3 regions of the Streptomyces sp. 796.1 genome follow, and region 3 is predicted to be linked to each of the others. Evidence: riboswitches for the same ligand, from Rfam matches in the RefSeq annotation. Region 3 holds a riboswitch; each other region holds the start of a gene.

What was found. Region 3 has a riboswitch for cyclic di-AMP ahead of ACMA1D_RS12725 (transglycosylase family protein). Riboswitches for the same ligand answer to the same signal wherever they lie in the genome.
Region 1: it holds a riboswitch for cyclic di-AMP, as region 3 does, so the genes downstream of both, ACMA1D_RS28985 (transglycosylase family protein) here and ACMA1D_RS12725 (transglycosylase family protein) in region 3, are expected to answer to the same signal.
Region 2: it holds a riboswitch for cyclic di-AMP, as region 3 does, so the genes downstream of both, ACMA1D_RS32125 (C40 family peptidase) here and ACMA1D_RS12725 (transglycosylase family protein) in region 3, are expected to answer to the same signal.

What each region holds. Positions count from the first base shown of each region.
Region 1 covers NZ_JBLIWA010000056.1:2,750-9,768, reverse strand. Annotated here, with positions in the region: gene ACMA1D_RS29005 (MFS transporter) at 1-999, opposite strand, end outside; gene ACMA1D_RS29000 (DUF6479 family protein) at 1,395-1,835, shown strand; gene ACMA1D_RS28995 (cytochrome P450 family protein) at 2,044-3,366, shown strand; gene ACMA1D_RS28990 (transglycosylase family protein) at 3,932-5,173, shown strand; cyclic di-AMP (ydaO/yuaA leader) riboswitch at 5,450-5,615, shown strand; gene ACMA1D_RS28985 (transglycosylase family protein) at 5,618-6,379, shown strand.
Region 2 covers NZ_JBLIWA010000106.1:83,106-90,124, reverse strand. Annotated here, with positions in the region: gene ACMA1D_RS32130 (hypothetical protein) at 143-742, opposite strand; gene ACMA1D_RS32125 (C40 family peptidase) at 1,037-1,510, opposite strand; cyclic di-AMP (ydaO/yuaA leader) riboswitch at 1,515-1,666, opposite strand; gene ACMA1D_RS32120 (SAM-dependent methyltransferase) at 2,125-3,156, opposite strand; gene ACMA1D_RS32115 (TauD/TfdA dioxygenase family protein) at 3,769-4,674, shown strand; gene ACMA1D_RS32110 (FcoT family thioesterase) at 4,685-5,248, shown strand; gene ACMA1D_RS32105 (type I polyketide synthase) at 5,285-7,019, shown strand, end outside.
Region 3 covers NZ_JBLIWA010000015.1:130,720-137,738, forward strand. Annotated here, with positions in the region: gene ACMA1D_RS12715 (TetR/AcrR family transcriptional regulator) at 1-247, shown strand, start outside; gene ACMA1D_RS12720 (alpha/beta fold hydrolase) at 713-1,654, shown strand; cyclic di-AMP (ydaO/yuaA leader) riboswitch at 2,425-2,634, shown strand; gene ACMA1D_RS12725 (transglycosylase family protein) at 2,638-3,966, shown strand; gene ACMA1D_RS12730 (DUF1266 domain-containing protein) at 4,166-5,773, shown strand; gene ACMA1D_RS12735 (GNAT family N-acetyltransferase) at 5,959-6,555, shown strand; gene ACMA1D_RS12740 (glycosyl hydrolase family 18 protein) at 6,770-7,019, opposite strand, start outside.

The sequences.
Region 1 (7,019 bases), on a different contig from region 3:
CCCGCCGGCGGCGGCCAGCGGGCCCCAGGAGAGCAGGAGCAGCAGCGTGCCGATGCGGCTGACCCGGGGCGCCAGGCCGCGGTCGGCCAGCCGCCCGCTGACGCCCGCCGCCAGCGAACCGGCCGCCCCCGCGAGCCCCAGCAGCCCGATCGCCGAGTCGGACCAGCCGTACTCCGCCCCGGACAGCAGGAACGCCATCGACGTCCACAGCACGCTGAACGAGCCGAACGTCAGCGCCCCGATCGCCGACCGGCGCCGCACCACCGACTCCTGCCGCAGCAGGGCGGCCGTGGAGCGCAGCAGCGCCGGGTAGCGCAGGTCGGTCGTCGGGCGCAGCGCCGGCAGGCAGATCCACAGCAGCACCGCGAGGAGCGCCATCAGCGCCGCGTTGACCCAGTACACGGTGCGCCAGCCGCCCAGGTCGGCCAGCAGCCCGGCGGCCGTACGGGCCAGCAGGATGCCGAGCACCAGGCCCGACATGACGGTGCCGACGGTACGGCCGCGCTCGTGCGGGGCGGCGAGGGTGGCCGCGTACGCCACCACGATCTGGGCCGCCACGGAGACGAAGCCGGTCAGCGCGGTGCCCAGGAGCAGCAGCGCGCCGCCATCGGCGGTGGCGGTCACGGTGAGGAAGAGCGCGGTGGCCGCGGTGAGGCCGACCGCGAGCCGGCGCCGCTCGACGAGGTCGCCCAGCGGGACCAGCAGCACCAGGCCGAGCCCGTACCCGACCTGCGCGACGGTGACCACCAGGGCGGTGAGCGAGGAGCCGATGCCCAGGTCGTCGCCGATGGTGTCGAGCAGCGGCTGCGCGAAGTAGTTGCCCGCGACGGACAGGCCGGCCGCGACCGACATCAACAGCAGCAGCCCGCGCCCGATCCCCGCCTCGGTACGGTCCGCGGCCCAGCCCTCCGGTATCGGCCCGCCCGGCGGCGTGGCCGCATCGGGCGCCGATCGCCGCGCACCGTCGTCGTGCACGTCGTGCATGTTCTCCTCCGCCATCCTCGCTGCGGGTACCCGCACCCCGGCGCCCGCCGCCCGGCGTCCGCCACCGGCCGGTACGGGGCGTCCCCGACCGGCCAGCGATGAGTGCAACACATCAGGTCCATGCCATCCATCCCGCGGCGCCGCGGGACCGTCCGCCTGCTCCGCCCCGTCCGCCTCCGCCATCCGGCACCGCGCCCGTGGCCCGGGCCCGGCACGCGGCGTGCAGCCCGTACGAGCCCATCGCGGGACGCAGGAGAAGAAGAGGAAGAGAGAGGAAGAGAGATAGAGAGGAAGAGGGCGGGGGCGAGGTCGGGGCGAGGGGGCGGGGGTGGGGTGGAGGAGCTAGTGGGGGCTCGGGGTGGGGTGGGATCGGGCGGACTGAGCCCGGACAACGTGGGTACTCGACGCGCATGAACATCCAGGGCATGGCACCCACCGGCGGTTCGGCCTCCGAAGCGGTCGTCGAGCTCGCCGTGAAACGCGACTATCTGGTCGGCATCGCCCCCCTCGTGGCCGGGGTCGTCGTTGCCGCCGTATTGATCCTGGCCGTGGGGTACGGACTCCGCCGCCGGGACCGGGAACCGCCGCCCCCGCAGGAGCCGCAGCCGCGCTCCGGGGCCTGGGAAACGGAGGAGGAACACCGCACCGGTCACGTCCCACCGGACCACGGCCCGGGGCACCAGGAGGGCGAGGCGGTCGGCTACATCAGGCAGTACCGCGAGCCGGACGAGGTGCCCCGGCGCGACGAGCGGCACCGGATGATGCCGTACGACTTCAAGGACTTCGGCAACGAGGGCACCAGACCGGCCCGCGAGGGTGAAGCGGCCGGCCGCCGGCGGCACCGGGGGTAGCCCCGGGGGCGGGGCTACGCGGGCGGGGCGCTCGGGCGAGTAGCGTTTGCGGGTGCCCGAAGAGAACGTCCCCGCGTGCCCGCACCACCCCGCCACCGCGGATGGCCCCGCACCTGCCGCGTCCGACGCGGATGGCCCTGTGCCTGCCGCGTCGGGCGCGGCTGGCACTGCGCCCGCTGCGCCCGACGCGTCCGGTGCGCAAGGCCCCGTGCCCGCCGCGGAAACCCCCGCACCCGAAGGGGGAGCCCCCGCACCCCCACCCCTCTTCACCTGGCAGTTCGCCAGCGACCCGTACCCCGCCTACGCCTGGCTGCGGGAACACGCCCCGGTGTACCGGACCACGCTGCCGAGCGGCGTGGAGGCGTGGCTGGTGACCCGGTACGCGGACGCCAAGCGGGTGCTCGCGGACCCGCGGCTGTCGAAGAACCCGCTGCGGCACAGCGCGGCGGCGCACGCCAGGGGTCGGGTCGGCATCCCGGGGGAGCGCAGCGCCGATCTGATGACGCACCTGCTCAACATCGACCCGCCGGACCACACCCGGCTGCGCCGGCTGGTCTCCGCGGCGTTCACGCCGCGCCGGGCCGCCGAGTTCGCGCCCCGGGTGCAGGAGTTGACCGACGGACTGATCGACGCGTTCTGCGCGCGCGGCAGCGCGGACCTGATCCACGAGTTCGCCTTCCCGCTGCCCATCTACGCCATCTGCGACATGCTCGGCGTCCCACCGGAGGACCAGGACGACTTCCGGGACTGGGCCGGCATGATGATCCGGCACGGCGGCGGCCCGCGCGGCGGGGTGGCCCGCTCGGTCAAGAAGATCCGTACGTACCTGGCCGACCTGATCCACCGCAAGCGCGAGAACCTCGGCGACGACCTGATCTCCGGACTGATCCGGGCCAGCGACCACGGCGAGCACCTGACCGAGAACGAGGCCGCGGCCATGTGCTTCGTGCTGCTGTTCGCCGGGTTCGAGACGACCATCAACCTGATCGGCAACGGGACGCTCGCGCTGCTCCGCAACCCGGGGGAGCGGGCCAGGTTGCAGGGCGCCCTGGCCGCCGGGGACGAGGCGATGTTGCACAGCGGCGTGGAGGAGTTGCTGCGGTACGACGGGCCGGTCGAGCTCGCCACCTGGCGGTTCGCCACCGAGCCGCTGACCATCGACGGGCAGCACGTCGCCGCGGGCGAGCCGGTGCTCGTGGTGCTGGCGGCTGCCGACCGCGACCCGGAGCGGTTCGCCGACCCGGACCGGCTCGACCTGACCCGCCGCGACAACCAGCACCTGGGGTACGGGCACGGCATCCACTACTGCGTGGGCGCCCCGCTCGCCCGGATCGAGGCCAGGACCGCGATCGGCACCCTGCTGACCCGGCTGCCCGATCTGCACCTGGCGGTCGACCCCGACGAACTGCGCTGGCGCGGCGGCCTCATCATGCGCGGCCTGCGCACCCTGCCGGTCGCCTTCACACCGACCGCTCCGATCGCTCCGACCGCGCCGGCCGCACCGATCACTCCGACCGCACCGACTCAGTGACCGCAGCGGGCCGCAGCTCCCGCCCATCGACCGCGGCGGGCCGCTGGCCCCCACGGTCCGACCGCGAGCAGCCGTCGCCCCACCGGCCCCACCACCGCCACCCCGCAGCTCAGAAATCGCCCGATCCCGCCCGTACCGCCCCTCTCCGCCGCCCCCTGGCGCGCCGTCACCCCACGGTGCGTAGCTCGGCTACGTCCGATGCCGGATGTGCCGTCTCCGCGGCCGGGTGGGGAAGTCACGGCGGGCGGTGCCCGGGGCGACGGCCGTTCGGCGTGCTGGGGCGCGCGGCGGGGGCGGTGTCCCCGCTTCCGGATGGCCGCGCGCCCCGTCCGTGACCTCGTACGCGCCCTGGTGACGGAGCGTCCGGAGCGGGCTCGGCGCCGGCCGGCCGCGGGGCGCGCCGGCGGCTGTGCTAGGGCGCCGGGAAAACGGGCCGCGCGAGCCGTGACTGACGGGGCGTCATATGTGTGATCGGTGCGTGACCTCCGCTACATCAGCTTGTGACGGTCCGGCGGCGGCAGTATTTTCGACCGTCAAAATCTGCCGCCACACGAGAGGCACCCGTATGCGATCCGGCAACGGCAAACATCGTCGCCCCCGTCAGGCCCCGGCCATCGTCGTCGCAGCGGGGGTGACCGGCGCCGGAATCGCCCTTCCGCTGCTCGGCGCCACCGGTGCCGGCGCCGCCGACGCGCAGACCTGGGACCGGGTCGCGGACTGCGAGAGCGGCGGCGTCTGGAGCGCCAACGAGGGCAACGGGAAGTACGGCGGCCTCGGCCTCAGCCTGGACGCCTGGCAGCTCTACGGCGGCACCGACCACGCGCCCCGCCCCGACCTGGCCAGCCGCGCCCAGCAGATAGCCATCGCCGAGGACATCCTGGCCGACCGCGGTCCGGTGGCCTGGAGCGGCTGCGCGAAGACCGTCGGCCTCGCCGAGGACGGCAAGGTCCCCGACGTCAACCCGGGCGACACCTCCGAGCGCAGCCGCCCCCAGCGCGGCGACGACGGCACGCTGCCGGCGCCCGGGCCCACCTCCAGACCCGGCGGGGCGGCGGACGGCGAGCACAAGTCCGACGACGAGCCGGCGAAGACGGACCGCGACCGGGGCGAGAAGGCCGGGGGTGACGCCCGCGACGGCGCGGACCGGGGCGCCGGCCGCGACGCCGACCGGGACGCGGACGCCAAGACCCCGGCCGGCGAGGCGCGCGACGGCGCGGACGGCGACGACACCGACCGCGCGGCGGACACCGACCGTGCCGATGGTTCGACCACGGACCGCGCGCAGTCGCCCGAGCGCGGCGACAGCGGCGACAAGGCCGGCGACAAGGCCGGCGGCGGGGCGGACGGCGAGTCGACCGGCAAGGCGGACGGCGAGGCCGGCGACGGCGCCGAGCGGGACGCGGATCGGGCCGGAAGCGGCCGACATGCCGGCGGCAGCGGCGACCCGGCGGAGACCGGCGCGGGGGCCGGCGCGGACGCCGGCGCGGGCACCGGCAAGCACCGCGGCGAACCGAGCCCCGAGTCCGGCGCGGACGCGGACCGTGGCGAGGGCGCGACGGAGCGTCCCGGGGGCCGCCACGCCGACCGCAGCGAGCGCGGGCGCGACGGGGTCAAGGGCGCGGACGGCGTCACGCAGGGTGAGCACGAGGTGCGTTCCGGCGACACGTTGTCGGCGATCGCCGAGCGCCATGCGACCCCGGGCGGCTGGCCGGCGCTCTACGTGGCAAATGAAAAGGTCGTGGGCGCCGATCCGGACCTGATCTTGCCTGGTCAAAAGCTTGACCTTGGGGTGAAAGCGGAACGCTGACGGGCCGCCGGGCGGGGCAATTGATGGTGATGTGCCCCGTTTGGCGAAAGTGAGACATGGGTCTCTTTGGCTTCCCGGCGTGTCTCGCTTGCCCAATCTGTAGCCATGCTGTCTGACCTGCGGGGATGTGATTTTCTTGCGGGTAAACCCCACTGACTTTCCAGGGATGTAGGGGTTTGAGCACTCCGGGGATCTGTGATTACGGTCTTCATCGCTCGCCACCGCGAGCGCCACTGGTCGTCACGCCGAATCCTGCCGGCGGCCGGGGGGAAGCCGACGCGTCAAGCGCCGAAGGCAGGAGCGGGGGAACCACAGGTAAGTGCCGAACGGTCCGGGGTACGAGGGGGCTGAACGGCTAGGGGTGAAGCTGCGGGAGACCGCGGCCGGGCAACTCACAGTCCGAACCCGACAGCTCACCTCGTAGGCGTCGGTGAGGAAACCAACATGCTGATTTCCAAGGGCAAGCACCGTCGTCCGTCCAAGGCCACCCGGATAGCCACGCTCGCCGGCGTGACCGGTGCGGCCGTCGCCGTGCCGCTGATGGGCGCCGCCAACGCCAACGCGGCCACCACCTCGCAGTGGGACCAGGTCGCCCAGTGCGAGTCCACCGGCAACTGGTCGATCAACACCGGCAACGGCTACTACGGCGGCCTCCAGTTCTCCGCCTCCACCTGGGCCGCGTACGGCGGCACCGCGTACGCCCCGACCGCCAACCTGGCGTCCAAGGCGCAGCAGATCCAGATCGCCGAGAAGGTCCTCGCCAGCCAGGGCAAGGGCGCCTGGCCGCACTGCGGCGTCAACCTGACCCAGGGCGGCTACACCGCGCCCAAGCAGCAGGCCCCCAAGCAGCAGGCGCCGAAGCAGCACACCGCGCCCCAGCAGCAGGCCGCCCCGCAGCAGGCCGCGCCGAAGGCCGCCCCCAAGCACGCCGCGCCGCGCACCACCCAGGAGCAGGCCCCGAGCCGCAGCGCCGAGCGCTACGTGCCGCGCCACGCCGCCCCGCAGCAGGCCGCGCCGCAGCACACCGCCCCGAAGACCATCAAGAAGGGCGACGGCGAGTACAAGGTCGAGTCCGGCGACACGCTCGCCAAGATCGCTGAGGCCGAGGGCGTCAAGGGCGGCTGGGCCAAGCTGTACGACCTGAACGACGACATCATCACCGATGCCGACCTGATCTACCCGGGCCAGCAGCTCCACCTGAGCTGACCCACCACCCCGACCCCGGCCGGCTCCGCCCAGGGCCGGCCGCGGGCCGGGTGCCGTACCCCAGCGCCGCACGGCGCCGCAGACCGCCCCGCCACGGTGCGCCTTCCCCCGAGCGCATCGCGGCGGGGCTCCGCGTTGGCCCCGGCCCCACGCCGTCCACGGCCCCCCGCCGCCCCGGCCCGCAACCCGCGCCCCACCGCGCCCGCCCGCCGCGCGGCCCGTATGAGCCGGTCCGTACGAGCCCAGTCCGTACGAATCGGCCGGTACGAGCCCCAGGCCCGTACGCCCCACGGCCCCCGCGAGCCACAGCGGCCGTACGACTAGGCCCCGGCCCCCCCCACGGCGCAGCCCCCGCGTCCGGCCGCCGGCCGGCGCCCCACAGCGCCACCACCCGCTCCACAGCCCCCACGCCCCCCACACCCAGCCGCCGCACGGGACCCCGTCCCCGCCTGGACGTCGAATGGACGCGAGGCGTACGCGGCGGCGACGGCGTACCGTCGCCCACGGGGCGTAGGCATGCCGCGAGCGCCCTTTGTGCCCGCCCCGGCCAGCGCCGCCCGGGGAGCCGCGCCACCGATTCGGGTGTGCCGTTCGCCCAGCGATCTGCGTTTTTGTCCGCGCTGTCGTCTCGTCGGACGGG
Region 2 (7,019 bases), on a different contig from region 3:
CCACCACGCACAGGTGCCGTCGACACGCAGAGCGCGTGTCGACGGCACCTGTGGAGCAAACGGCCGGTGGCGGCCTCACCGAGCGGGCGGGGCGACTGCTGGCCCCGAGCGCACCAGTGCGGTCAGCCCGGCGTCAGCAGGGTCAGCCCAGCGAGCTGAGCAGCGCGGCCAGCGCGTCGGGCGCGCCCTTCGGCAGGTCCGCCACCGCGTTCAGGTTGAACAGTTGCTCACCCTCGCGCAGCGGCGACTTGCCGAACGTCTTCTTGAACAGCTTCTCGCCCTCGCCGGTCAGCGCGGTCCGCACGTCAACGGCCTTGATCTGCTTCTGCGTGACCTGGGCGTTGTCCCGCTTGATGGTGTAGGTCAAGAACTGCGCCTGCCGGGCCTTGGCCCGGTTGACCGACGCGTGGACCACGGTCCGCGGGGTCTTGTCCACGTAGTTGTGGACCTTGCTCAGGTCGAGGCGGTCATCCCGGTCACGGAAGCTCAGGCCACCCTGCAACTTGGCGTAGTCCCGGGTGCCCTCGGTCAGCGGGAGCGACACGCACTGGCGCTGCTTGCCGGTCAGCCGTGCCTTCCCCGTCGCGACCAGCTTGATCTTCGCCTCGGCCAGCCGCTTGGCGGCGGGCTTGGTCAAGCAGAACTCGGCCTTGCCGTTCTTGATCGGCAGAGTCGCCTCACGTGCCTGGGCCGGCGTCATCGCACCCGCCAGTGCCACGGCAACGACGGCGACACCGGTCATTCCTCGCATCATGACTAGTCCTCATGGATCAGGCTGACCGTGATTCGGTCGGCACGTGAGGACAACGCCGGGTGCCTCCTGCGGGTGACGAACCCAGGGGGACAATCACCCGGCTCAGTGAGCGCGTGGGCGGAGCGCGCCGCGAGGCGGCCGGCGCCCGTACCGCTTGCACGCGCCCGGCGGCCGGGCGGGCAGTGCACGTCATCCGGGCATACCCCTCGCGTACTGCTCGCACGCCCGGGCGGGCGGTGGCCACGACGACCCCCGTCCACCCGGGCGGTGGTGCGAGGGCGCCTAGCGGACCCGGCCGTACCAGACCTTCTTGGTCCAGATCTTCTCCAGCCGCACCGACTTGCCGGGCTTCGGAGCGTGCCAGATCTTGTTGTTCCCGGCGTAGATGCCCACGTGGTAGACGTTCCGGCCGGAGTGGAAGAAGACCAGGTCCCCCGCCTTGCGGGAACCTGCGGACAGGTGACGGGTCTTGTTGTACTGGGCGGCTGCCGTGCGCGGCAGCTTCTTGCCCGCCTTCTTGAACGAGTAGAGCGTGAGCCCGGAGCAGTCGAACCGGTGCGGACCGGCTGCCCCGTACTTGTAGGGTGCGCCCTTCTTGCCTGCCGCGACCTTGAGCGCCTTGTGGGAGGCGGTCGCCGCCTCGGCGTCGGCGGTCATCGCGGGAAGGAAGGCCGACCCCGCCAGCACCGTCGCGGTGAGGGCTGACGCGGTGCCGAGGCGGGAAGCGAGCGCGGGTATACGAGCCTGCGCGGACATACAGAAGCCCTTCGTCATCCGCCTGCGAAAGATGACCTGTCGGGTTCGGACTGGCGAAGTTGCCCGGCCACCTGCGTGGCTTCACCCCAAGGACCACCGACTTCGTGGTCCGTCGTGCTTGGGTCTCCCGTTCCTGCCGATCTGCGATCTACTCCTTGGTCCGTGCGGCGGCAGGACTCGGCGTCCGCCCGGACCGCCCCGCCGTGGTGACGGGGGCTTGGTGGTGTCGGATAGGGATACTGCGCCATCCACGGCCCGAATTCGCAGTCGAAAGGGCTGTATGTGAAGTTCTTCACCTTCGTCGGTGATGGCGAACCGCACCGCGAAACGTCCCCCGTACGAGTCCGTATCACCCGTCCTGACCTGCGGAAATGCAAAATCGGACGAGGGGGGTCCGGGGTGCGGACGACGACTGGGCCACCCGGCCCCCGTCACGGCCGGGTCCGGAGTGTGGATGGTGATGAGACGTCACGCCGCGCTCCTGGCCGCGCGTCGGCGGATCGGACGCCCCGTAGGACGCCCGACGCTGCGATGCGCCACGGATCATGCCAAGGCGGGATGGTTCCGGCAATACGGATTTCAGTGCCGGCTCCCGGAGTGTCCGGGCGGGCCGGTCAGTCCTCGGCGTCGAACGGGTTCACACCGGTGAAGGCCCGGAACTCCTCACCCGGCACCAGCCGCCGCGACCGCACCTGGCTGAAGCCGGCCTCCCGGAACTGGCCGACGAGCGTCTCGGGGTGCGGCAGCGGCCCGGTGAAGTCGGCGTACGCGCACCACAGGTTGAGCATCTCAAGGCCGGGACCGCCGCCCTGGCAACTCGTCGTCAGGAGCAGCTTGCCCCCGGGCATCAGGAAGGAGCGCGCCCGCTCCAGCACCTTGATCCGTTCGCCCTGCGGGAAGTAGTAGATGTTGTTGTGCAGCGTGACCAGGTCGAACTTCTGGTCCGTGGAGTAGGTCCGCAGGTCTCCCCGGGCGATCTCCACCCGGTCGGCAAGTCCCCACTTGTCCAGGTTCACCCGGGCCTGCTCGACCACCTCGCTCTGGAGGTCGATCGCCACGGCCGTCAGCCGGTCGTTGAGCGAGGTGGCGTGCCGCACGTACGTACCGCTGCCGCACCCCACCTCAAGGAGGCGCACCGGCGCGGTGCGGTCCACGTGCTGCTCCACCACCCCCTGCACGGCGGGTTCCAGAACCCGGGACGAGCGGGCGATGAGCGCGCCGTCCTGATCGGCGATCGACACCCGCCGGCCTTCGCGCAGCATGTTCGGCGCGTCCAGCAGCAGCGGGGCGTGGAAGCGCATGAGCTGTTCGAGCAGCGCCGCGTACGCGTCCGAATCGGGCCGGGCCAGCCCCTTGGCGAGCCGGCTGCGCAGCCGGTACCGCCCACCGCGCTGACCGAGGTCCCCCACCCGCACCCCCATGTCGAGCCAGGAGCCGAGCAGCTTCTCCTCCTCGTGCAGGCCGAGCTCATCGGCGAGCGCGGGGGCGTCCAGCGGCTGCTGTGCGAGGTGCCGCAGCACCCCGCTGGTGGCCGCCGCGGCCAGGAAGGAGGCCCGGTAGACGGGGGCGGAGAGGTCCTTCGGCATGCGCACCGCGAGCGGGAGCTGACGGCTGCGCACCAGCTTGGCGAACGTCTTGATCTTCACAGGGGTGTCCTCATCTGTGTACGGGGGAGCAGGGCGGCGCGCGCGGCAGCGGCTCGATGCGACGGCTGACCGGCGGGCCTCGACCCGCGACCTGACGCCCAGCGACACGGCGCGGGGCAAGCGGGAACGCGCGGGAGGGGAAAGAACGGCGCACGCGGAACGTGACGGTGGGCGGGCGCTGGGGGCTGACTGCCCAACACGCCCGGGGCCCACACGTCGTACGCCGAAGCGACGCGCCCGACAGGTGTATCAGGAGATTCACCGATGGCGTCCGTCGAGCCGTGCCCCGTATGCGCACTCCGATGCGCTCCGGCGCACTGGATTCCTCGGGAATCTCCTGCCCGTGACGGTGGCAGGGCGCCACGCGCCCGAAACGGCGGTCCACTCGTACGGGTGATGAATGGTCCGGTCGGGTTGGGCCACCCGGTGGTTGGCACCGCCCATACGGGCCAAGGCGGGCTTACCCGTTCGGGGGACCGTCCGTCGAACGCCCGTCGGGGAGGCAACCCCTCCGTTTCAGCGGGCTTGAAGGCCGACCTAAGCCGGTTACTGAACGGTGGGACCGTCAGTGATTTCTCTTAACCAATCAGGCACGGCCCACTGGGGGAGATTATGACCACCGCACCACAAACGGACACCGCGCTGGGTGTCGATGTCGAAATCGATGTGCTGAACGCCCCGGACGAGGACATCGCCGAACTCAAGAAGAAGGTCTACGAACACAAGATCGTGGTCCTCAAAGGGCAGCACCTCTCCGCCGCCGAGTTCGTTTCCTTCGGCCACCGCATGGGCGAGGTGGAGACCTACTACCAGCCGATGTACCACCACCCCGAGCACAAGGAAATCTTCGTCTCCTCGAATGTGAAGGAGGCGGGACAACAAGTCGGCGTGCCACAAACGGGAAAGTTCTGGCACCACGACTACTCGTTCATGGCGCGCCCGTTCGGGCTCACCCTGATCTATCCGCAGGTGGTGCCGAAGGAGAACCGCGGCACCTACTTCATCGACATGGGCAAGGCGTACCGGAAACTGCCACAGGCCATGAAGGACGCCCTCGCGGGATCCAGCAGCCGCAACAGCGTCCGGCGGTACTTCAAGATCCGCCCCGACGACGTCTACCGGCCCATCACCGACGTACTCGCCGAGATCGAGGACCACACCCCGGCCGTCACCCACCCCACCGTCTTCCCGCACCCGGTCACCGGCGAGCCGCTGCTCTACATCAGCGAGGCGTTCACCTACGAATTGCAGGCCGCCGACGGGTCGCCGCTGCCCGATTCCCTGTTGCGCGACGTGCTTGCCGCGGTCGGCCAGGCCGATCCCACTTTCCAGCACGAGAACATCCACCTCCAGACCTTCGACAAGGGCGACCTGCTGGTCTGGGACAACCGCAGCCTCGTGCACTGCGCCCGGCACACCGTCAAGCCCGAGCCGACCGTCTCGCACCGGATCACGGTCCACGACGACCACGAGTTCTACGCCGGAATCGGCGCCCGGCAGTCGGCAGAAGGCCGCTGAGAGACAACCAGTGGACCTCATCAACACCAGCACCGCACGATCCACCCAGTACGGCTGTGACGAGCCGCTCCTCAACCGGGTCCTGACCCCCTACAAACCGCACTGCCGCTATCTGAAGGCCGCCACGGTGACGCGCCAGGGCGAGCCGAGGGACGGTGGGCGCGTCAGCGCGCGGGGCGAATTCACCATTCCCGAGTCGTGCTACATCGACGACACCGGACACTTCAACGCGGTCGAATTCAACCTGTGCTTCAACCAACTCGTCTACTACCTGCTGGCGAAGTCCGTGAAAGAGCGTGCCATGTGGCCGTTCGACGCCTGGACCCTGGACGAGTACTGGGCTCGACAGCTTCCCGACATTCTCATCGTGGATTTCCGCAGCACCTTTCGGCGCGCCATGCGCGGGCGCGGGTTCTGGGGCGAGATCGACGTCGTGGGCGTCGACGAGCGCGAAGCCGACGGCGGATCGATCGTCCTGGTCAGCACCTTGTGCCGGTACGGCGACGGCGACGTACCGACCTGCCACGGCGGAGTGCGCCTCGCAGTGCGCACCACCAGGACCGAGGCCGCGTGAGTGTCCCGTACGGACTTTGCAACAAGAGCAGGAGCCATGTCAGATAACGCCACCGACGCACGGGACCACGCAGCACCAGCCGGTCCCGAGACCTCCCACACCGGGCCCGACCCCATCGCCATCGTCGGCATCGGACTGCGCATTCCCGGCGGGAGCAACGCGCCGGACGAATTCGCCGAATTCCTGCGCACCGGCCGGTCCGGACTGCGCGAACTGCCCACCGACCGCTGGGACCCGGAGGGGCTGACCTCCGATGACCCGGCGGCCAAGGGCGTCATCCGGTGCGAACGCGGCGGTTTCCTCGACCGCATCGACCAGTTCGACGCGAAGTTCTACAACATCTCGCCGAAGGAAGCCGACTACATCGACCCCCAGCAGCGGCTCGCGCTGGAGACCGGCTGGGAGGCGCTGGAGGACGCGGGCATCGACCCCAGCCCGCTGCGCCACGGCAGGGGCGGCGTGTACGTCGCCGTCAGCAACACCGACTACGCGGGCGAGATGGGGGGCTACGCGAACGAGGAACTCAACAGCTACATGCCCACCGGCGCCGCGCTCAGCGCCGTCTCCGGACGCCTGTCGTACTTCCTCGGCTGGCGCGGCCCCTGCATGACCATCGACACCGCCTGCTCCGCATCGCTGGTCGCCGTGCACCTCGCCGCCCAGGGCCTGCGCGAGGGCGAATCCGACGTCGCGCTGTGCGTCGGCGTCAACGCCATCGTCAACCCGCGCCCCTACATCCTCGCCAGCCAGTCGAACATGCTCGCCCCCGACGGCCGCTGCAAGACCTTCGACGAGGCAGCCAACGGCTACTGCCGCAGCGAGGGCGGCGGCGCGCTGGTCCTCAAGCGGCTCTCGGACGCGCAGCGCGCAGGCGACCGCATCTACGCCCTGGTCCGCGGCTCGGCCGTCGGCTCCGACGGCGAGAGCAGCTCCCTGATGGTGCCCAACGGCATCGCCCAGGAAGGGCTGATGCGCAGGGCGCTGGACGCCGCCGGAATGCGCCCGCACGACATCTCGTACATCGAGGCGCACGGCACCGGCACCCCGCTCGGCGACCCCATCGAGATCGGCGCCATCAGCTCCGTCTTCAGCGCCTCGCACAGCCCCGAACAGCCGGTCGTCGTCGGCTCGTTGAAGACCAACATCGGCCACATGGAGTCGGCGGCCGGCATCGGAGGGCTGGTGAAGACTGCGCTCCAGATGCGTGAGTCCACCATCTTCCCGCACCTGAACTTCACCCAGCCCTCAAGCCGCATCCCCTGGGACACCGCCCCCGTCGCGGTGGCCACCGAGGCCCGCCCCTGGACCGCGCCGACCAAGCGGGCGCTGGTCAACTCCTTCGGGCTGACCGGCACCATCGCCTCCGTCGTCCTCGAAGAGGCACCCGCGCCCGAGCCGGTCGAGGCCCCCACCGAGGAGGGCGCCGGCCACCTGCTCACCCTCTCCGCCAAGTCGGCCCCCGCCCTGACCGGCCAGATCCAGCGCTACCAGCGGCTGCTGCGCAACCAGCCCGACCTCGACGTCGGCGACCTCTGCTACACCAGCAACGTGGCCCGCGCCCACTTCCCGCTGCGGATCGCCGGCTTCGTCCGCGACCACGACGACGTCGCCCGGCTGCTCGACCGCGGGCTGGCCAAGGCCGGGCAGGCCAGCGCCGGCACCGCGCAGGTGGCCTTCCTGTTCTCCGGCGGCGGCGCCCAGTACGTGGGCATGGGACGCCCGCTGTACGAACGGTTCGCCACCTTCCGCACCGAGTTGGACGCCTGCGACC
Region 3 (7,019 bases):
CGAACTGCCCGCGGACGAGGGGGCCTGTCGGCGGGTGGCCTCCGGTCTCGAAACGTTGGAGACCGCCCTGATGGGCGCGCTGGTCAGGGCCCGTGCCGAGGGTGAACTGGGGCCCGACAAGGACCCGGCGTCCCTCGCCCGGTTCCTGGTGACGCTCCTCCAGGGCATCCGTGTCGTCGGCAAGACCGCGGTGCGTCAGCGCTACCTCGACGACACCGTGGAGCGGGCCCTGGCCCTGCTCGACTGACCCGGGCCAGGCGCGCCGGGTGTGGTGGGTGCGGCGCCGCGGTGGGGTGGGTGTCTGGGCGTGGCGGCGTGTCGCCGGGTGCGCTTCGGTGGCTGTCGAGCCGATGCGCGCGGACCCCGATCGACCCGTCGCCGCGAGGTGGCCCACGCACGCCCCGATCCGCCCCCCGCTCCCACCCTGGCCGCCCGTCGCGCGGTCCCGTACGACGCGCCTCGTCCCTGCCGCCCGTCCTGGCTTCGGCCTGGGCGTGCAGGGTGTGTCACCCATGTCCTGAACGCGATTCACCCCTACCCATTTTCTTGACTGTACGTTCAAGAAAAACCCCTCAATGGCGACCTTGGAAGCGAACCCGGCGCAGCTCCGACCTGACCGTCGGAGCCTCGACGTGGCCCTGCGGGGATCCCGGTCGGGAATCCGTGCCGAGGCCGCCTGATGAGAACCCCTATGAGAAAGAGGAAGACTCCCATGACCGACACGCACCCCGTCCCCACCGATGCGGAGCTCGCAGCCTCGCTCGACGGCGACTTCACCAGCGCGTACGCCACCGTGAACGGCGTCAGGCTGCACCACGTCACCGGCGGCAGCGGCGAACCGCTGATCCTGCTGGGTGGTTGGCCGCAGACCTGGTGGCAGTTCCGCAAGGTGCTGCCCGCGCTGGCCCGCTCCTTCCGGGTGACCGCCGTCGACCTGCGGGGCATGGGCGGCTCGGAGAAGCCGGCGGACGGCTACGACAAGCGCACCATGGCGCGCGACATCCACGAGCTGATCCACCACCTCGGCCACACATCGGCCTTCGTCGCCGGACACGACATCGGCGCCGGGCTCGGCTACCACCTGGCCGCCAACTATCCGGAATCGGTACGCCGGTTGGTCACCATCGACCTCGGCGTCCCCGAGGCGTCCTGGCTGGAGATCCCCATGCTGCCCAGCTCGGACAAGCAGGTCGAGGCCATCTCCCGGGGCCGGGGCGGCTACCCGTGGTGGTTCGCCTTCAACCAACTGCGCGGGCTCCCGGAGGAGTTGCTCGCCGGCCGCTTCCGTCCGGTGATCGACTGGCTGTACGGGCACATGCTCCTCGACCAGGCGTCGGTCGCCGAGGACGCCCGACGTGTCTACGCCCATGCGTACGCCACGCCCGAAGCCATCCGCGCCGGCAACGGCTGGTACCAGACGATGCGCAAGGACGTCATCGACCTCGCCGACCACGCCCCGCTGACGCTGCCCATCCTCACCCTGGCCGGTGAGCTGAGCTACCAGGCCCTGCGCCAGCAGATGGGCCCCGACAAGGGCACCGACATCCGTGTGGTGGAGGTCCGTGGCAGCGGCCACTACGTCCCCGAGGAGCAGCCGGAGGCGGTCGTACGGGAACTGCTCGCCTTCTTCGGGGCGGCGGGCCCACAGGAGTAGGTCGACACCCGGTGCGGGCCCACCTCGGGCCCGCACCGAGGCCGAATTCGGGAAATCACCCGCACCGCCCCTACCCTCCCCACTCCACCCCGGCCGAAGCCGGGAGGCATTTTCCCCGCTCCCTCCTCGCCCCCTTCCCTTCCCTCTTCTTGGAGTCCCCTCCTTGCGTCCCCTCCTTACGTACCGACCCCTCGCGGCGGGGGAGGGGCTTTCCCATGAGGTGGGCGCCCCCTCGTCTATGTCGACCGGGTCGTCGTGCGGGCGGAGTCGATCAATAGGGGAATCGCCCGGCGGGCGGGGCGCTGGCCGGGATTTCCAGAATTCTTAGCGCGAGAGGCAACCTCGCGCGGTTTCGGCGCGTATTCCTGGGTAGCAGGGACGCAGACGAGGACCAGTAATGTGGCCTGGGCCACAAGAAGCGGGCCGCGGAAGAGTGTCGGGAGCTCCGTCGAAGAGGCCGAACAAGATCATTTGAACAGAACTTTTCGGACTTTCCGGGCTCTGTGGTGCACCTCACCGGCGCCCCGCGATGATCTGTCACGTGCTGTGGTCGCCCGATCCCCTTCCGATCGCGGGAACCCCGCGCCGCCTGCGATGTCGCCCGCGGCCCGTACTTCGAAATATCGCAGTACGGCACAGATCCCGTGCAGAGCGTTATCTCTTCTCGCGAGTTATCGGCTGCAATGGATCTCCATCGGCGGGTTCAGGCTTGTCGGCAGGGAAATGAATGTGTTTTGTTGGCGATCCCGCTGAAACGAAGGCGGGTATCCGACGCCGGAATGCCGAATCTTGCCGCTGGCCGAGGAGAAACTTCAAAGTCATGACGGCAAGAGCGGGGGAACCAGGTAAGTGCCGCACCGCGTCTCAGCGCGGTCGGCTTGGGGTGAAGACGTGTCGCGGCACCCCGCCGCACCAGACGCGTCCGGGCAACTCCAGCCCGAATCCGACAGCTCACCTCGTAGGCATAGGAGAGGGCTACCCCTATGTCTTTTCGCGCACGCCACAGCCGCATCAGCCCCCGTCGTCTTGCGCGCATCTCCGTCGCGCTGACCGCTGGCGGCGCCGGCCTCGCCATCCCGTTCCTGGGCGCCACCCAGGCCAACGCCGCCTCCGTGGACGTCTGGGAGAAGGTCGCCCAGTGCGAGGCCACCGGCAACTGGAGCATCAACACCGGTAACGGCTTCTACGGCGGCCTCCAGTTCACCGACAGCACCTGGCGCTCCTTCGGCGGCACGGCCTACGCGCCGCGCGCCGACCTGGCCACCAAGGACCAGCAGATCGCCATCGCCGAGAAGGTCCTCAAGGTGCAGGGCCCCGGCGCCTGGCCGGTGTGCTCCGTCAAGGCGGGCCTGACCGCCGGCGGCCCGACCCCGCAGATCGCCCCCGACGGCGCCCGCGAGCAGGGCAACACCACCACTCGCGACAGCCGCCCGACCCAGCAGGTCGCGCCCCAGGCCGCCCCGAAGGCTGCCGCCCCCAAGGCTGCTCCGAAGGTCGCCCCCAAGGCTGCCCCCAAGGCCGAGGTGAAGTCCGCTCCGCGCACCCACCAGCACACCGCGGGCACCTCGTACACCGTGCGTTCCGGTGACACCCTGTTCAAGATCGCCCAGGCGCACGACGTCAACGGTGGCTGGCGCGCCGTCTACGACCGCAACCAGGACGTCGTCGGCAAGAACCCCAACCTGATCTACCCGGACCAGCGCCTGACGCTGCCCGGTGCCGGCTCCGCGCTGAAGGCCCCGCAGAAGAGCGCTCCGCAGCAGCAGGCCGCCCCGGCCCCGCAGCAGCAGCGCGCCCCGCAGGCCGCCCAGCCGAAGGCGCCGCAGCAGCAGGCCCCGAAGCAGCAGGTCGCGCCCAAGTCCGCGCCGGTCCAGCAGGCCCAGCCGCAGACCGAGGCCGCCACCTCGACCGGCTTCACCGCCCCGGTGGCCGGCTCCACCGGCACCCCGTACCGCCAGGCCGGCGGTAGCTGGTCCAGCGGCTACCACACCGGTGTGGACTTCCCCGTCGGCACCGGCACCACGGTCAAGGCCATCGGCGCCGGCCAGGTCGTCTCCGCCGGCTGGGCGGGCTCGTACGGCAACCAGGTCGTCATCCGCCACGCGGACGGCCACTACAGCCAGTACGCGCACCTGTCGCAGCTCACCGTCTCGGCCGGGCAGAGCGTCTCCGGCGGCCAGCAGATCGGCCTGTCCGGCAGCACCGGCAACAGCAGCGGCCCGCACCTGCACTTCGAGGTCCGCACCGGCGCCGGCTACGGCTCGGACGTCGACCCGATCGCGTACCTGCGCGCCAAGGGTGTCAGCATCTGATCACCCCAGTCGCTGACCGGCTGCCACTGACCGGTCGCTGACCGGGGCGGCAGGCAGCCCCAGCACCACGGATGTGCCCCTTCGCCCACCCGGCGAAGGGGCACATCGGCGTTCTCCGGGGCAACCCGCCCCGGCACCGGGCGTGACGGGCCCGGCCGCTCGGGGAGTGCCGGGCGGGCGCTGGGTAGAGTTCCCCGTCATGGGGTTGTGGAACGGGGAGGAACCCGCGACATCGGGCGGCGCCGAACCCGAGCACGGTGCCGAAGGTCCCGTACGGAGCGTCGGCGGCCCGACGCGCAGCACCGAGGCCGCGCGCGGAGCCGGCAGCGCGCCCGCCGCCGATCCGCGGCGCGCCATCGAACACCGGGGCGTCGGCGGCACGGTCGACACCCCGGCCCCCGACGACCAGGCGCCGCAGCCGCAGGCACCCACACAGCCACAGCCACAGCCGCTGGACGGCAGCCCCGCGCCGACCGCCGCGCCCCCGGCGCCGAGCACCCCCGCCCCGTACCCGGCGCCCCTGCCAGGCAGCGCCTACTACCCCGTGTCCCACCCCCAGCCGGCGCCCCGGTCGCAGCAGGAGCAGCCGTCCGGCTGGCAGCCACCCAGCGCCGTCGAGCAGGACCTGTACGAGGCGAAGGAGCGCGGCGACTGGGCCGGCTACTTCGACGTGCTGGCCCGTACGCCGCTGTTCGTGGCCGACTCGCGGGCCCGGGTGGACGCCCACCCCGACAGCGTCGTCTTCACCCCGTACCGCGACCCGCGCACCCGCACCGACTGCCTGGCCGTCTACACCGAGGGGATGCTGCCGGCGCCGGTCGAGGACCCCGTCTTCCACTCCGGGTCGCTGGGCTGGTACGCGCGGGTGTGGGGCGCGAAGGACCCGCAGTGGCTCGCGGTCAACCCGGGCAGCCCCTGCGAGGCGTACTTCCCGACCACGACCAGCCACCGCGCGGTCTGGCAGCAGCACGCCGAGCGGGCCGCCCGGTGCAGCCAGCCTCCGCGCCGGCTCCGCGCCCTGTACATCGGCGGGCCGCTGCGCGGACCGGTCGCACACGGCCTGGCCTGCGGGGCGCTGCTCTCCGTCAGCAACGGCGAACTGTGGAACGCCATGGCCTACCACGGCGGCGGTTACACGGCCGAGCGGGACCGGCTCGCCGAGTGGTGGGGGATCGGGTCGCGGGCCGACTGGCAGCGCACCCAGGACCTGCTGCTGCGGGCCGAAATGACCAGCCCCGTATGGGAGTTCACGCTCGGCATACGCCGCTCGCTCGCGCTGGACTTCGCCGGCGCCGTCGAGGTGGACCACTGGCGCCAGGTGGCCGAGCGCGCCCTGTGGCACGGTGCCGCCGAGGCCGCCGAGCCGCGCATCACGCCCGACGGGGTGACGGTGGCCCAGCCGCGCAGCGACGCCGAGGTGCGCTCCCAGGTGGCCGGGGTGCGGCGGCTGATCGGCCGGATCATGCGGTACGAGGCCAGGTTCCGCGCGGACGGGCTGTTGGGCGAGGGCAAGTTCGTCCGCTCGGTGGAGGCGTGGGACTACGGCCGGGCGTCCTGCATGGCCCGCTGGGGGCTCGGAGCCCGCTACTGCACCCTGGAGGAGGCCGAGCAGGGCGTGCTGCGCGCCGGCCGGCTCAGCCAGGCCAACTACCGCTCCTGGCAGGACTTCTCCGCCGCCTACATCCTCGGCCGCTGTCTGCACTTCGACGAGGAGGAGTTCGGCGACTGGTACGAGGACATGGCGGCGGCCCACCAACTGCTGATGTCCGACCCCGGCAGCCCGTGGCGGAACATCCCCTGGAAGTAGGCGCACGCGGGGCCCGGCCGTGCGGGTCGTCCGGGCCGGTCGAGCTGTCCGGGCCGGACGCGTGTCACGCCCCCGGGCCGCCGCGCCGGAGGTGCCCGGCCCCGGCGGAAATGGCTTGGACGACCCGGGCCGGCTCCCTGCACCATGACGGCTGTCTCCTGCCCCCGACGAGAGTCGTGTGCCAAATGACCGTGTTCCTGACGACCGAACGCCTGCTGCTGCGCCGGTTCACCGAGGCCGACGTGGACCACCTGGTGGACCTGGACGGCGACGTCGCCGTGATGCGCTACCTCACCGGTGAGCCGACGCCACGCGCCGTGATCGAGAACGAGGTGCTGCCGAAGATCCTGCGCGACTACGCGTCGGGCCCCGCGGGCCGTTGGGCGGCCTTCGAGCGGGACTCGGGGCAGTTCGTGGGGTGGCTCAGCCTCCAGCCGCCGGCCGACGGCAGCGTGCGCGAGGTGGAGCTCGGCTACCGCCTGAAGGCGGCGTTCTGGGGACGGGGGTACGCCACCGAAGGGACCCGCGCCCTGCTCCGCAAGGGGTTCACCGACCTGGGCGTCGAGCGCGTGTGGGCCGAGACCATGGCGGTCAACACGGCCTCCCGCCGGGTGATGGAGAAGTCAGGACTCCGCTACGTACGCACCTTCCACGTGCACTTCGACGACCCGCTGCCGGGCACCGAACACGGCGAGGTCGAGTACGAACTGCGCCGCGCGGACTGGGCCGAACAGCAGCAGAACCCGACACCCGGCCCTGCCAGCCCCGCGGACCCGGGGTGACCTGGGCGGAGTCACTGGGCGGGGGCTGGCGGTGGGTTCGGCGCCGTCCGCCGCCGGGTGGCCTGCGGCTCGGCGGCGGACCGTCGCCCGCCGCGTTCGCCCTGTGCGGGGTGGTTCGCCCTACGGTCGGCCGCCGGGTTGGGTGTGGGCGTAGAGCGAGACCCACGGGTGCGGGCGGCTCTCGCTGCGTTCGCCCGGTGCAGGGTGGTTCACCCTACGGACTGCCGCTGTCGCTGCTGCCGGCCCCGGTGCGGGCGCCGTCCGCCAGGGTCTTCCACAGGGCCGGTTCCTCGAAGTCCAGTGCCCACAGGGCCGTGTTGACCACGCCGTGCGCGCGCAGGGTCGGCAGATGGGCGCCGATGCCACGGCTGTCCTGGTACCAGACGACACGCCGGCGCCCCTCGTCCAGGTAGCTGAAGTGCGGGGTGCGCGAAGCCTCGTCCCACTCGTAGCGGGCGCCGACC